Regions from separate parts of the Denitratisoma sp. agr-D3 genome, predicted to be linked through region 1. Evidence: predicted binding sites of a transcription regulator. Region 1 holds the regulator's gene; the other holds the start of a gene.
The links. The regulator FliA, encoded in region 1, starts transcription of late flagellar genes. The targets are predictions, from matches to a motif close to CTAAAGTTNNCNNAAANNNTGCCGATANNA.
Positions count from the first base shown of each region.

Region 2: ACYQ2U_RS09025 (YjfB family protein) is a predicted target of FliA. The motif match lies at 3,556-3,585, and genes of this name have one in related genera.

Region 1 covers NZ_BAAGIA010000005.1:89,964-97,493, forward strand. Annotated here, with positions in the region: gene ACYQ2U_RS14120 (flagellar hook assembly protein FlgD) at 1-602, opposite strand, end outside; gene flgC (flagellar basal body rod protein FlgC) at 626-1,024, opposite strand; gene flgB (flagellar basal body rod protein FlgB) at 1,028-1,435, opposite strand; gene flgA (flagellar basal body P-ring formation chaperone FlgA) at 1,702-2,361, shown strand; gene flgM (flagellar biosynthesis anti-sigma factor FlgM) at 2,468-2,767, shown strand; gene ACYQ2U_RS14145 (flagella synthesis protein FlgN) at 2,774-3,250, shown strand; gene motD (flagellar motor protein MotD) at 3,288-4,103, opposite strand; gene ACYQ2U_RS14155 (flagellar motor protein) at 4,111-4,854, opposite strand; gene ACYQ2U_RS14160 (RNA polymerase sigma factor FliA) at 4,868-5,641, opposite strand; gene ACYQ2U_RS14165 (MinD/ParA family ATP-binding protein) at 5,693-6,517, opposite strand; gene flhF (flagellar biosynthesis protein FlhF) at 6,510-7,530, opposite strand, start outside.
Region 2 covers NZ_BAAGIA010000003.1:96,781-104,310, reverse strand. Annotated here, with positions in the region: gene scpB (methylmalonyl-CoA decarboxylase) at 1-711, shown strand, start outside; gene ACYQ2U_RS09045 (hypothetical protein) at 723-998, opposite strand; gene ACYQ2U_RS09040 (class I SAM-dependent rRNA methyltransferase) at 1,022-2,056, opposite strand; gene ACYQ2U_RS09035 (LrgB family protein) at 2,126-2,857, opposite strand; gene ACYQ2U_RS09030 (CidA/LrgA family protein) at 2,854-3,207, opposite strand; gene ACYQ2U_RS09025 (YjfB family protein) at 3,327-3,530, opposite strand; gene ACYQ2U_RS09020 (bifunctional aconitate hydratase 2/2-methylisocitrate dehydratase) at 3,666-6,275, opposite strand; gene ACYQ2U_RS09015 (HpcH/HpaI aldolase/citrate lyase family protein) at 6,331-7,332, opposite strand; gene ACYQ2U_RS09010 (malate dehydrogenase) at 7,375-7,530, opposite strand, start outside.

The sequences.
Region 1 (7,530 bases):
ACGCCCAGGGTCAAAGCGGTCGCATCGACCTTGTTGCCCCCTTGGGCAGCTTCCACGCTGAAGGTGTAGTTGCCGTTCGCCACCATCTCGCCGGCTTCGTTGAGGCCGTCCCAGGTGAAGGCATTCACCCCTTCCTTGACCGAGGTGATGGTGTTGGTCTTGACGACATTGCCTTCGGAATCCTTGATGGTGATCTTGACGGTATCGGCCCCCGATGCCAGCTTGTATCCGCCCACCGCGGTACCGGCGGCGGTGTCCGTCTTGCCGGTCACCGTCAGGCCGGAGCCGGGCACCAGAACGCCGTGGTTCACCATGGAGGTCGCTTGCATGGTCTGGGCGCTAGTCATGGAGGTCAACAGACTCTGCATTGAGGTATTCATCTTATTGATGCCGTCCACCATGTTCAACTGGGCCATTTGCGAAGTCATCTGGGCGTTGTCCATGGGGTTAAGGGGATCCTGGTTCTGCAACTGGGTCGTCAGCAGCTTGAGGAAGCGGGTCTGGGATTCCTCGGTGGAGGTTGTGGTCTTGCTGGTGCCGTTCAGGGACGTATAGTCAAACGCGGAATTGTTGTTGCTATTGCTGACGGTGCTGGTTGCCATGACGACTCTCCTGAACGAATGAATTACTGGCCGATGGCCAGGGTCTTGAGCATGAGCGACTTGGTGTTGCTCATGACTTCGGCATTGGTTTGGTAGGCACGGGAGGCGGAGATCATGTTCACCATTTCCTCCACCACGTTGACATTGGGCATCGCCACATAGCCGTCCTGGTTGGCGGCAGGATTGGCGGGGTCGTAGGTCATGCGCAGGGGCGCGGCGCTTTCCACCACCTGGGTTACCCGCACGCCTTTGCCGCCGTCGTTGCCCATGGGCGTGGCCTGGAACACCACCTGTTTGGCGCGGTAGGGCTTGCCGTCGGCCCCGGCCACGCTGTCGGCGTTGGCCAGGTTGCTGGCCACGGCATTCAGGCGTGCCGATTGGGCAGTGAGGGCGGAGCCGGAAATATTGAACAGATTCAACATCGCTTATTGCCCCTGGATCGCGGTTTGCATTTCCTTGATGCTGTCCTTGAGGAAGGTCAGCAAGGCTTCCATGTGGATGGAGTTCTCGGCGAAGGCTCCCCGCTCCACGTCAATGTTGACGGTGTTGCCGTCCACTGCGCCTTGATACTCGGTGCGGTACTGGGCCTGGGGATCGAACTGACCGTCACTCTGGCCCTGGATATGGGCCGAAGACGTGCGGGCCAACTCGACACTGCCGGTATTGCGACCGGACATGACGTTCTGGAACGCGGACTTGAAATCGATGTCCCGGGCCTTGAAATAAGGCGTATCGGCATTGGCGATATTCGAGGCCAGCAGCTCCTGCCGATAGGCACGAAGATTCAGAGCGCTTTGCTTGACGCCGAATTCGCGGTCCAATCGATCGATCATGATGGCAAGGCCTAAAGAAATCTGGATAGCTGCCGAGATGCAGATTCCATGCCACCACCTTTATCCGCATGGTTGAGCCAAACAGGCCGATTTCCCGTCCCTACTGCCTTGCCGCGTCAGCGGGTCTTGCCGCCATTTCCCCGGTATTCGGCAAAACTTGCCGCCCAGGCATCGGCTACCGGGAAAACTACCGGGTAAATCGGGAGGCTTTCCGGCTTTCCCATGGCGGCGCACCATGCTTGAATGGGTCGATGAAACGCCTCCCCATGCTTGCGCTGCTTGCCCTGTCCACCGGGGTACAGGCCTACCAGGATCCGGCCGCCGTCAAAAAAGCGGCGGAGGATTTCTTGCGCGCCCAGACCAAGGGGATGTCGGGCGCGGTGAGCTATAGCGTGGGCCATATCGATCCCGCCAACCAACTGCCGCCCTGCTCGGGCTTTCAGGTGCGCCAGGACGGCGGGCGGCTGTGGGGCAGAACCACAGTCACGGTGCAATGCATCGCCGGCGCCAATTGGGCGCTGTTCGTCCCCGTTCAGGTCAAGATCATGGGTAATTACCTGGTCGCCCGCCGCAACCTGGGGGCCGGCCAAACCCTGAGCGACGCGGACATCGAGATCCGCCAAGGGGATATCACCGAATTTCCGGGCAACCTGCTGGACTCGCCGCAATTGGCACTGGGCAAGACCCTGGGGGTTTCCCTCATCGCCGGCCAGCCCCTGCGTAGCGATGCCCTACGCTTGCCGACCGTGGTGCAACAGGGGCAACGGGTCACCATCGTCAGCCGCGGCAGCGGCTTTTCCGTTTCCAGCGAGGGCCAGGCCCTCAACAACGCCAGCGAGGAGGCCGTGGTCCGGGTTCGCCTGCCCAATGGTCAGGTTGTCAGCGGCATTGCCAAGGCTGGCGGCATTGTTGAAATAACACACTGATTTATCGTAGAATCCGTCCAACGATTGCCACAGGACGATGCTCTAAAGTTTTGACGTGGAATACCGTTAACCAGTACAGAGCTCCCTGAGTGGAAAGGAATTTGCCGTGAAGATCAACAACTCGTCCCCTAGTCTGAACCAGCCCGGTGCCACCGTAACGGCCCGGTCGGTTCCGGCCGCCCAGACGGCATCGGGTGGCGTAGCCGAGGCCCAAGTGGCCACCTTCACCCAGCACATGCAAGAAGTGCAAAGCGCCATGGCCAATACGCCCGTGGTGAACAGTGATCGCGTCAAGGAAATCAAGCAGGCCATCGCCGAGGGTCGTTTCCAGATCGATCCCGAACGCATCGCCGACGGTTTGCTCGACAACGTCAAGCAGATGCTGCGCGGTCGTCCCCAGGCCTAAACCACCGTGACGACAGCGGCCCAGACACAGTCGTTCTTCACGCTGCTGGCCGCGGAAAAGCAGTTGGTGGAAAAATTCGTCGGCCTGCTGAAGGCCGAACAGGAAGTACTCACCGCCGGGCGCAAGGACGAGATCGCCCCCCTGACCGCCAGCAAAACCACCTTGGCGGAAACCTTAGGCCAGCAAAGCGAAAAACGCCAAGTGCTCATGGCCGAAAGCGGCATCCCCACGGACCGGGAAGGCCTGAAGCAGTGGATGACCCAACAAGCCGCTGAACACCAGGAACTCTGGGCCAGCTTCATCGGTTTGGCCAGCGAAGCCAAGCTTCTCAACGACATCAACGGCCGCCTGGTGGCCGAACGCCTGAGCAACAACCAGCAGGCGATCCAGACCTTGATGGCGGCCGCCAATCGCCCCGCCACCTACGGCCCCGACGGTCAGACCAACAGCATCAGCCACGGCCGCACCATCGGCAGCGCCTAGTCGCTGACGCGACTGCGGACAGCGTGCCGCAAAACTCTTAGGGTTGTTTCAGGATGTTCTCGGGCGCCCGGCTGTCCTGGGGCGGCATGGCTTCCATGACGATGGACACTCGACGGTTCTTCTGGCGCCCATCCTGGGTGCTGTTATCGGCAACCGGACGCTGATCGGCATAACCGATGGCGGTGAGCCGCTTGGGGGAGACGCCGCTTTCAATGAACAGCCGCACCACGCTGGAAGCCCGATTGCCGGACAACTCCCAGTTGGAGGGATACAGCGGGGTGCTGATGGGCACATTGTCCGTGTGCCCTTCGACCGTGATGGGGAAGGTTGCCGGTGCGACGATCTGCGCCACCACCACCAGTGCCCGGATGGCCGAGGTATCCAAACGGGCATCGCCGGGGGCAAACAGAACGCTGGCGTCAAAATCCACCGTGACGCCGCGCGGCCCTTCGGTCACATTCACCAAGCCCTCCTGAACCAAGGGAGCAAGGGTGGTCCGGATCTCCTTCATCATGGCCCGCATTTTTTCCAGCAACTGCCGCGTGGCCTCGTCTTGCTTGACCTGGGCCGGTGTCCGGCGCAGGGGCATGAACATGGGAGCCGTCACGTTCGGGCTGATCGACACCGGCGCGGCACCTGTCGTGTCGCCAGGCGCGGCGCGGAAGGCCAGATTGAGGGCATCCCCAAGGACCTTGTACTTGCCTTCGTTCACCGAGGAAATCGCGTACATCACCACGAAGAAGGCAAACATCAGGGTGATGAAGTCGGCATAGGACACCAGCCAACGCTCGTGATTCTCGAGCTCCTCACCTTGCTGCTTGCGTCGTTCGCGACGATGGCGGGAATAGTGCATGGCAGCCTCAGTCCGGCAGATAGCCTTGCAAACGGCTTTCGATGATGCGCGGGTTGTCGCCGTTGGCGATGCCCACCAAGCCATCCACGTACATTTCGCGCAGGGAAACCAGGCGGGAAATGTTGGACATCAGTTTCTTGCCCACCGGCAGGAAAAACAGGTTGGCCATGCCCACGCCGTAAATGGTGGCGACGAAGGCCACCGAAATCCCCGCGCCCAGCTTGGACGGATCCGTCAGGTTTTCCATCACGTGGATCAGGCCCATCACCGCGCCGATAATGCCGATGGTCGGCGAGTAACCGCCCGCGCCTTCCCAAATCTTGGCGCCCATTTTCAGTTCCCATTCGTAGGAACCGATCTCCACTTCCATGACTTCCCGCAGACGCTCGGGCTCGGCACCATCGACCAGCAATTGGAGCCCCTTGCGCAGAATGGGATCGTCCATGGTTTCGATCTGGTTTTCCAGGGAAAGCAGGCCTTCCTTGCGCGCCAGGTGGCTCCAACGCGTCATCTGCTCGATCAGGTTGCCGGCGTCCACCTTGGGCGGAACGAAAATCCAGCCCAGCATGATCAGGCCCTTCTTGATGGTCCGCATGGGGCTTTGCAGCAGCACCGCCCCCATCGTTCCGCCGAACACGATCAGCAACGACGTCGGCTGGATCAGGGAGCCGATATGCCCCCCTTCCAGCAACTGACCGCCGACGATGGCGATCACCCCCAACAACAAGCCCAGAATGCTGACTAAATCCATACGCTAGATCCCTTCACGCCGCCTTGGGTTTACGTCCACGCTTGGCTTTTGCCAAGGGTTTTTCCTTCGCTTCCTCGCCCTCGCCGACCACGGATGCCCGCAACCGGGCGATGGCCTGGCTATGCAACTGGCAAACCCGCGACTCGGTAACGCCCATCACTTCACCGATTTCACGAAGATTCAAATCCTGTTCGTAATATAAAGCCATCATCAGCTTTTCGCGCTCGGGCAAGGCAGAAATCGCCCGCACCAATGCGGCCCGCATACTGGCATCCTCGAGGGCGGCCAAAGGATCCAGGGTCGAACTGGCCAGATTGCGATCGAGATAATCCTCATCGCCCGCATCCGACAAATCCTCCAGATAGACCAACTGGTGCCCGCGGGCCTCCAGCAACAGCTTCTGGTACTCATCCAGGGTCATGCCCAGGGTATCCGCCAACTCCTTTTCCGAGGGCTGCCGGCCATGCTGGTGTTCAAGCTTGTGAATCGCGGCTTCCACCCGGCGCATCTCCCGGCGCACGCCCCGGGGCAACCAATCGTTCTCCCGCAGGCCATCCAACATCGAACCGCGGATGCGTTGCACGGCGTATGTCTCGAACTGCGCGCCCAAGCCCTCTTCGTAACGCCCCAGGGCATCGAGCAAGCCCAGCATGCCGTTTTGGATCAAATCGTCCACCTGCACGCTGGCCGGCAATTTCGCCATCAAATGGAAGGCGATCCGTTTAACCAGCGGCGCATATTGGGTAACGAGTTGACTGCGTTCCAGTGAGCCTTGGGCGGTATACATCTGTCGGAAAGCGGCGGTATTCAAGGAAAATCGGGCGGAAATTCCGCCCGACTATACCACCGATTCAAACAGGCCCGAGGCCCCGAAAAGGCCTCGCAGACGGGTTGTGCCGCCTTCTCGCGGCGGTTGGTTGGTCGCGCTAAGCCGGGTCAGCAGTCCATCCACCAGGTCGTCTGCGGAGCCGTTCACCAAGGTGGCAAGATGCCCCAAGCGGGCACCAAGATGCTTCTGTGTCGTAGTTCTCAGATTCTGAAAAATAGTCCTTGCTTCGCCACTGGCCACCAAGGAATTGCCGACGTTTTCCAGCACCAGTTGAAATTCCCGGCGGCCATGACGGCCGCCTTGGCGCTTGATCAGGGTATAGGCATCGGTCACGTCCCGTCCCGCCGACGGGGCCACGATGGCCATGTGGTCGGCAGCCTTTGCTAACTGGGAAACATCGCCTTGGCGCAAGTTGGCATCCACCAGGACAAAACCGGCCTTGACGCCGAGCTCGGCCAGACAGGCCCTCATCCGCTGCTCGATATCCACCTCGCCGACGCCAAACTCCCGGGCGGCGCGGGCGGCGGGTACCAGGCTGATGCTGGGCGTCGCCCGGATCATGACGTCTTCCAGGCGGCAGGCGCCGATGAAGACATCGAACAAGTCGTAGCGCGGTCGTTGTCCGGCCAGGGCGAGCACCCCGCCGCCGCCCGGCTGTTCATCCACGACCACCACGCCGTGACCGTGGTCGGCCAAACCATTGGCGGCCCGGGCGATCATCTTTGCGCTTTCCGCGCCCCGTCGAACGTGGACGAAGGCCACCGATCGCGCGCCCCGGTTACCGAACAGGCGGCGCAGACCGGCCGCCTGATCGTGGCTGCCAAGTTCAGCCAAGACGCCGGTCCTCGTTCCCCTTGCCGCCATCGGCGGCAGGGCCGCCTTGACGCGCCATCACCATGCCGATTTCCTGCTCACGCAGACGATGGGGAGAGCCGGCGATGGGCTGCTTGAAGGAACGATGGAGGAGATAGCTGCGGTTGGGCAGATGCAGGTCTTCCGGTACCCGCTGACCATTGGCCATGTAGGCCAACAACAGGCCGTGGCGGACGATGGCGTCCACCGCCGGTGCCAGGGCGGCGGTTTCGTCGGTCTTGGTGATGATGCAGCCCACCAGATCCTCGCCGGCGTAGGCACGGATCACGTCGTCCAGGGTGTCGCCACGGCTCGTGGCGTTGAGCAGCAGCAAGCGGTTGACCTCGCCAGCGCGCATCAGCATGGCCGCCTGCTCGGCCACCATGCGATCGCGCTGGCTCATGCCGACGGTGTCGATCAGCACCATGTGCTTGTCCTTGAGATCGGCCAGGGTGTGACGTAGGTCCTCGCCATCCCGCACCACGTGCACCGGCACGCCAAGGATGCGGCCATAGATGCGCAGTTGTTCGTGGGCACCGATCCGGTAACTGTCCGTGGTCAGCAGGGCCACCTTGTCGGCACCGTAGCGCACCACGCAACGGGCCGCCAGCTTGGCGGTAGTGGTGGTCTTGCCGACGCCGGTCGGCCCCACCAGGGCATAGACACCGCCCCGGTCAATCAGGTCGCCTTCGTCGCCCAGGGTGCGCAGGCGTCGATTGAGGGCGGACATCAGCCACTTGCGACCTTCCTCCAGGCCCATCTCATTGGGCAGTTCCGAAGTCAGCCGGCGGGCCAGCTGGCCGGAAAATCCGGCTTCCAGCATTTCCGACAAAAGCAGGGCGCGCATCGGTTCATGCTTGGACATCTCGCCCCAAGCGAAACCCGCCAGTTGCTGTTCCAGCATGCCCTTGATCGATTGCATCTCCCGCATCAACTCATTCACCCGGCCATCGTTGCTGGGCTGGGCCGCCAGGCGCTCCCCTTCCGCCAGGGAA
Region 2 (7,530 bases), on a different contig from region 1:
AACCTGCTGGGGGAACGCTTCGCCTACGAAATCGGCGTCGCCCTGGACGGCTTTGAGCGGGAAAACGCCCGGGCCGTGATCCTGCGGGCCAATCCCGGGGTCAAGGTGTGGTCCGCCGGCTACGACGTGGAAGCCTTGCCGGCGGTGGGGCACGACCCCTTGCAATGGGCCGATCCCCTGCGCAAGCTGGTGCGGGACATCCAGTCCTTTTCGGCGCCGGTGATCGCCCAGGTGACGGGCAGTGTCTGGGGCGGTGCCTGCGAGGCGGTGTTCGCCTGCGATCTGATCGTGGCCAGTCCCGCCTCCACCTTTGCCGTGACGCCGGCGCGCCTGGGCATTCCCTACAACCCCACCGGCCTCACCACCTTCCTCAATGCCGTGCCCCTGGCCGTCGTCAAGGAAATGCTGTTTTCCGCCCGGCCCTTGTCCGCCGCCCGTCTGGAGCGGCTGGGCGCGGTCAATCACGTGGTGGAAGAGGCGGAAATCGGCGCGTTTTGCGAACAGTTGGCGGCGGATATCGCCGCCAACGCCCCCCTCGCGGTGGCGGTGATGAAGGAGCAGTTGCGCCTGTTGTCCGCCGCGCCACCCTTGAGCGCCCAGGAGTTCGAGCGCATCCAGGGCCAGCGGCGGGTGGTCTACGGCAGCGAGGATTACGCCGAGGGTCGGCGCGCCCTGGTGGAAAAGCGCAAACCCGAGTTTCGCGGCGAATAGCTGCCGGGGCGTCAGTCGGCGGCCAGACCTTTTTGCAGCAGTTCGGCGACCAGTTCGTTAAGGGGCACGCCCCGGCTGGCCGCTTGTGCCTGCAAGGTGGCCACCAGATCTTGGTTCAGCTTGACGGCAAAGGGCACCAGGCCCAAGGCCTGGTCGCGGCGGCGCTGTTCCTTCTTGTCCAACGGGGATGCGCCTTGAGCGAAGCGCTCGGGGCTGGCGCTATTGCGCAGTTGGCCGTTGATCTTGAGGCCCAGGTTCTTGTGCAGGTCGGTGAATTTCATCGCCATGGCGGTTTCCTTGGAAAAAACGGTCAAACCCGCAGCAGGGCGACCTTGAGGGGGTGTTGTCCATCGTGGCTGGGGAAGTCGGCTTCGGGCGCGATCCATTCCATCGCGCGGATGGGGCGGCCCGCCTTGCGGGCGCTGCGCTCCAGTTGGTCCAGCCAGGCTTCCCGCTGCACTTGGGCCACGTTGTTGCAGCAGATCAGGGTGCCGCCTTCCTCGGTGCAGAGCAAGGCCGGCTTGAAGACGCCGGGATAATCGTGCACCAGGTCCACCACGCCGAAGGGGCTGCGGGCGTAACGGGGCGGATCGAGAAACACCAGGTCGAAGCGACGCGGCGCCAGCTTGGGGAAGGGCGGCATGGGTTTGCCCCGCACCCGGTCCGGCTGGCCGATGCCGGCGTATTGGCGGGCGGCGGCGAAGACGTCGCTTTTGATGAAGCGGGGGCGGTGGGGCAGGTCGTTGAGGCCGGCATTGCCCTTGCCCACTTGCAGGCTGGATTCGGCGAAGTCCACATTGACGACGAATTCAGCGCCGGCCTTGGCGGCGGCGATGCCGACGCCGCAGGTGTAGGCGAACAGATTGAGGACGGACTTGCCCGCGGCCTCGGCCATGACGCGGCGCCGGGCGGCTCGCAGGTCCAGGAACAGCCAGGGGTCCTGCCCCTGATGGCGGGCCTGGATCTGGTATTGGACGCCCATTTCGCTGGCGATCACGGGCTGCTGGGCAAAGGCCTTTTCCTCGGCACCGAGGGCATTGGCGATGCGCGAATTGCGTTGGCTGCGGTCGTTGTAAACGCGGGTCAGCCCGGGCTGGGCGGCGGCGTAAAAGCCATCGATGGCGGCCAGGGCGGCTTCGTCCAGGGTGTGGTGAAAGCTTTGCACCAGTAACAAATCGCCGTAGCGGTCCACCGTCAGGCCGGTATGGTCCGGCAGGCCCTCGACGCTGCCGTGGAACAGACGATAGCAGGTGGTGGCCTCCGCCTGCCACTGAGGCAGCAGTTCGCGCCGAGCTTGGAAGGCGCGGTCCAGGTGGTCGATCAGGGACGGTGCGGCAGCGGTCATGGCGGATGGGCAAGGGCGAGGGGGCGCCATGTTACCCCGCCCCGCCACGTCCGCCGGGCTTATTTGCCCTTAGCGCAGCCAGGCGGAGAAGAGGGGCAGCAGCAAGGGCAGCAACAGGGCCGTGAGCAGGCCGTTGAGGCCCATGGCCAGGGCGGAGAAGGCGCCCATCTGCTCGTTTTCCTGGAAGGCGCGGGCGGTACCGATGCCGTGGGCGGCGATACCCATGGCGAAGCCCTTCATGGCCGGATCGCGCACCCGCAGCAGGCGGTAGAGGCCGCTGCCACCCACGGCGCCGATGATGCCGGTGGTGAGCACCATCAGCGCGGCAAGGGACGGCAGGCCGCCGAGTTTTTCGGCGATGCCCATGGCGATGGGGGTGGTGACCGACTTGGGCGCCAGGGAAATCAAGGTGACCGGGCTGGCACCCAATAGCTTGCCGATGACCAGGGCCGAGACGATGGCCGTGGCGGAGCCGGCCAGCAGGGCCACGGCGAGGGGCAGGACCATCGCATGAAGGCGGCGGATCTGACCGTAGAGGGGCACGGCCAGGGCCACGGTGGCGGGGCCGAGGAGGAAGTGCACGAACTGGGCGCCGTCGAAATAGGTTTGGTAGGAGGTGCCGGTCAATTCCAGCAGGGGAACCAAGAACAACACCGACAGCAGCACCGGGTTGGCGGCGGGGTGGAACTTGGCCTTGCGGAACACCCAGTGGGCGGCCTGGTAGGCCAGCAGGGTGACGGTGAGGCCCAGCAATGGCGAGGCGGCCAGGTAAGCCCAGACTTCGGTGAAGTTGTGGCTCATGAGGGCTCTCCCGGTGTTTTCGGCGCCAGGGCCTTGAGCACCAGGACAGTGACGGCCATGGCGAGGAAGGTGCTGCCGATCAGGGCGGCGGTGATGGGCAGCCATTCGTCGGCCATGCGCTGGAAGTGCAGCATGACGCCGGTGCCGGCGGGGACGAACATCAGTGACAGGTGTTGCAGCAGGGTGTTGGCGCTGGTTTTGGTGCCTTCGTCGGGGCCGCCGCGCAGGACCAGGGCAAGGAACATCAGGGCCATGCCGATGACGGGGCCGGGAATGGGCAGGCCGAAACTGCGGGCGATGATTTCGCCGACGAGCTGGAAGAGGAGAAGTTGGGTCAGGGCGGCAAGCATGGGAAAACGGGGCGGGGACGAGGTCGCCAGTGTATTACCCCGTCGGAGAAAGCATAAGGCCCCGAAGAGGCTAGGCAGTTTGTACTGCTAGTCTTTAATCGATGGGCGGCCTGAAGGGATCAGGCGAGGACATCCACGTTGTTGCCGAGATGGGGCGGATTGCTGGGGGCCTGGGGCATGACCTGGGCGGCGGCTTCCAGGAGCTGCAACACGCCGGCGCCTTGGAGTTCCATAGCCTTTTTTTGCACCGAAATCTGGGCTTCGGCCAGGGTGCGGGTCTGGGCCAGGTCGGTGGCGAGGGATGCGATGGCACTGACGTCCATGGGATTCTCCTAGGGGCAACGTATCTATTATCGGCCGATTTTCGGGCTTCTTGAATGGAAAACGCCCCGGCCTTGTGGGCCGGGGCGTTGAGGTTGCCGGACAGGGTAAGTCCGGCGGCCTTTAAACGGGACGGATCAGACGGCGACGGTGTCGGCCACTTCCTTGAACTCGGCGATCTGGTCGAAGTTCATGTAGCGGTAGACGTCGGCGGCCTTGGCGTTAACCGCCTTGACCTGCTCCTGGTACTCGGCCACGGTGGGCAGCTTGCCCATCAGGGCGGCCACGGCGGACAGCTCGGCGGAGGCCAAATAGACGCGGGTGTCGATGCCCAGGCGGTTGGGGAAGTTACGGGTCGAGGTGGACACGGCCGTGGAACCCTTCTTGATCTGGGCTTGGTTGCCCATGCAGAGGGAGCAGCCGGGCATTTCCATGCGGGCGCCGGACTTGCCCAGCACCGAGTAGTAGCCTTCCTCGTTGAGGATCATGGCGTCCATCTTGGTGGGCGGGGCGATCCAGAGGCGGGTGGGGATGTCGGACTTGCCGTCCAGTACCTTGCCCGCGGCACGGAAGTGGCCGATGTTGGTCATGCAGGAGCCGATGAAGACCTCGTCGATCTTGTCGCCCTGGACGTCGGACAGCAGCTTCACGTCGTCCGGGTCGTTGGGGCAGGCCAGGATGGGCTCCTTGACGTCGGCCAGGTCGATTTCGATCACGGCAGCGTAGTCGGCGTCGGCGTCGGGGGCCAGCAGGGTGCCGTTGGCAATCCAGTCTTCCATGGACTTGATGCGGCGCTTCAGGGTGCGGGCATCTTCGTAGCCATTGGCGATCATCCACTTCATCAGGGTGATGTTGGAACGCATGTACTCGACGATGGGCTCCTTGTTCAGGCGCACGGTGCAACCGGCGGCGGAACGCTCGGCGGAGGCGTCAGTGAGTTCGAAGGCTTGTTCCACCTTGAGGTCGGGCAGGCCTTCGATTTCCAGGATGCGGCCGGAGAAGATGTTCTTCTTGCCTTGCTTGGCCACGGTCAGCAGGCCTTGCTTGATGGCGTAGTAGGGGATGGCGTTCACCAGGTCGCGCAGGGTGATGCCGCGCTTGCCGGCTTCTTCCATGGAACCCTTGAAGCGCACCAGCACGGATTCGGGCATGTCCAGGGGCATCACGCCGGTGGCGGCGGCGAAGGCCACCAGGCCGGAACCCGCGGGGAAGGAGATGCCGATGGGGAAGCGGGTGTGGCTGTCGCCGCCGGTACCCACGGTGTCGGGCAGCAGCAGGCGGTTGAGCCAGGAGTGGATCACGCCGTCACCGGGACGCAGGGAAACGCCGCCACGGGCAGTGATGAAGGAGGGCAGGGTGCGGTGCATCTTCACGTCCACCAGCTTGGGATAAGCGGCGGTGTGGCAGAAGGACTGCATCACTAGGTCGGCGGAGAAGCCCAGACAGGCCAGGTCCTTCAGCTCGTCGCGGGTCATGGGGCCGGTGGTGTCCTGGGAACCCACGGTGGTCATCTTGGGTTCGCAGTAGGTGCCGGGACGAACACCCTTGCCTTCGGGCAGGCCGCAGGCGCGACCAACCATCTTCTGCGCCAGGGAGAAGCCCTTGCCGGTGTCGGTGGGGGTGCCGGGCAGGCGGAACAGGGTGGAGGCGGGCAGCTTGAGGGCTTCCCGGGCCTTGGCGGTGAGGCCGCGGCCGATGATCAGGTTGATCCGGCCACCGGCGCGGACTTCGTCCAGGATCACCGGGGTCTTGAGCTGGGCTTCGGCGATCACGGCACCGTTCTTGAGGGCGGTGACCTTGGCGGTGGCTTGGTCGATCTTGAGCTCGATCTCGTCACCCATGTTCATCTGGGTCGCGTCGATTTCCACGGGCAGGGCGCCGGCATCTTCCATGGTGTTGAAGAAGATGGGGGCGATCTTGCTACCCAGGCAGACGCCGCCGAAGCGCTTGTTGGGCACGAAGGGGATGTCTTCGCCGGTGAACCAGAGCACGGAGTTGGTGGCGGACTTGCGGGAAGAGCCGGTACCGACCACGTCGCCCACGTAGGCGATCAGGTTGCCCTTCTTGGCCAGGGCTTCCAACTGCTTGACGGGGCCGCGGTTGCCCGGTTCGTCGGCTTCGATGCCGGGACGGGGGTTCTTCAGCATGGCCAGGGCATGCAGGGGGATGTCGGGACGGGACCAGGCATCGGGAGCGGGGGACAGGTCGTCGGTGTTGGTTTCGCCGGTCACCTTGAACACGGTCAGCTTCTGGCTGGCGGGCACTTCGGGGCGGGAGGTGAACCACTCGGCGTCGGCCCAGGATTGCAGCACGGCCTTGGCGTTGGCGTTGCCCTTGTCGGCCAGTTCCTTCACGTCGTGGAAGAAGTCGAACATCAGCAGGGTGTGCTTGAGGGCGTTGGCGGCCACGGCGCCCACTTCGGCGTCGCCGAGGACGTCGATCAGGGGCTTGACGTTGTAGCCGCCAAGCATGGTGCCCAGCAGTTCGGTGGCCTTGGCGCGGGAGATCAGGCCACAGGCTTCTTCGCCCTTGGCAACCTTGGCCAGGAATTCGGCCTTGACCTTGGCGGCGTCGTCCACGCCGGCGGGGACGCGGTAGGTGATCAATTCGACGAGGAAGGCCTCTTCACCTTTGGGCGGGTTCTTCAACAAGCCCACCAGTTCGGTGGTTTGTTGGGCGGACAGGGGCAGCGGGGGGATGCCCAGCGCGGCGCGCTCGGCTACATGCTGGCGGTAGGCTTCAAGCATGGCGGTTCCTCTCGTAGTGTGTGTTAGTAAGTTGAGGGTGAGTCGGATGTGTGCGTCAAACGGTACTGCTAAAAAAACGTTGTTCCACCGCGTCGGGCAAGGTCATGCCGGTGGCCTTGGCCCGTTGCAGCAATTCCCAGTAGTAGCGGTAGGAGGCCCGGTCGTGGAGCTTGCCCTGCCATTGGATCGGGCCCCAGTGGGCCTCCTGGGCGGCGCCGACAATGGCGGCCGCGTCGGCCACGGCATCGAAGTCGGGGCGCATCGCTTCCACGATGGGTTGAATCTGGTTGGGGTGGATGCTCCACATGCGCAGGAAACCGAATTCCTGTCGGGCACGCAGGGCGTCGTTGCGCACCACGTCGCTGTCGCGAATTTCGGTGGTGACGTTGTGGGCCGGCACCACGCCGTTGCCCAGGGCCGCGGCGGCGATTTCGCACTTGGCGCGAGCCACCAGGGGATGTTCGAATTGACCGGGAGAGCTCATGGCACTGCCCGGGATGGCGCCGTGGTGGGCGCTGACGAAATCCATGAGGCCGAAGTCGATGCTTTCCACGTGGGGCAGGGCGGCAATCTGCCAGGCCTCGCGCAGGGCCCCGTGGGTTTCGATCAGGACATGGACGGGAATCTCGCGCACGATGCCGTGCTGACGCCGCAGGTCGTCCAGGTGGCTGATCTGGGTCAGGGCGTCGTCGGCGGATTCCGGCTTGGGCAGCACGATATAGGCCAAGCGGTTGCCGGCCTTGCCGACGATGATGTCGAGGTCGTCCTGCCAATGGGGGTGCCGCACGTCATGGATGCGGGCGCCGACGCGGCCGAAGCGGTTGGCCTCGTCCAGGATGAGGTCGGCGACCAGTTGTGCGTGTTCGGTTTCCTGGCCAGCCTTGGCGCCATCTTCGCAATCGCAGGTGATGTCAAAGATGGGGCCCAATTCGGACTGGAGGGCCAGGGCCTTGCGAATCAGTTTTTCGCTGCCGGCGTAATGCTCACAGGCAGGAAGGAAGGGGAAAGGGGCTTCCCCTTCGTAAAGAATGTCGGCGGGATGGGCGTAGCCGTTCATGAATGTGCGCTCGTCCTGGCTTTCGTCATCCCGCCTTCGGCATCAGGCCAGCATGTCCTTGACGCCGTCCTGCTCTTCTTGCAGTTCCTTCAGGGTGAAGTCCATCTTCTCGCGGGAGAAGGCGTCGATTTCCAGGCCCTGAACGCGCTCGTACTTGCCGTTGGCGCAAGTGACGGGCACGCCGTACATGGTGCCGGC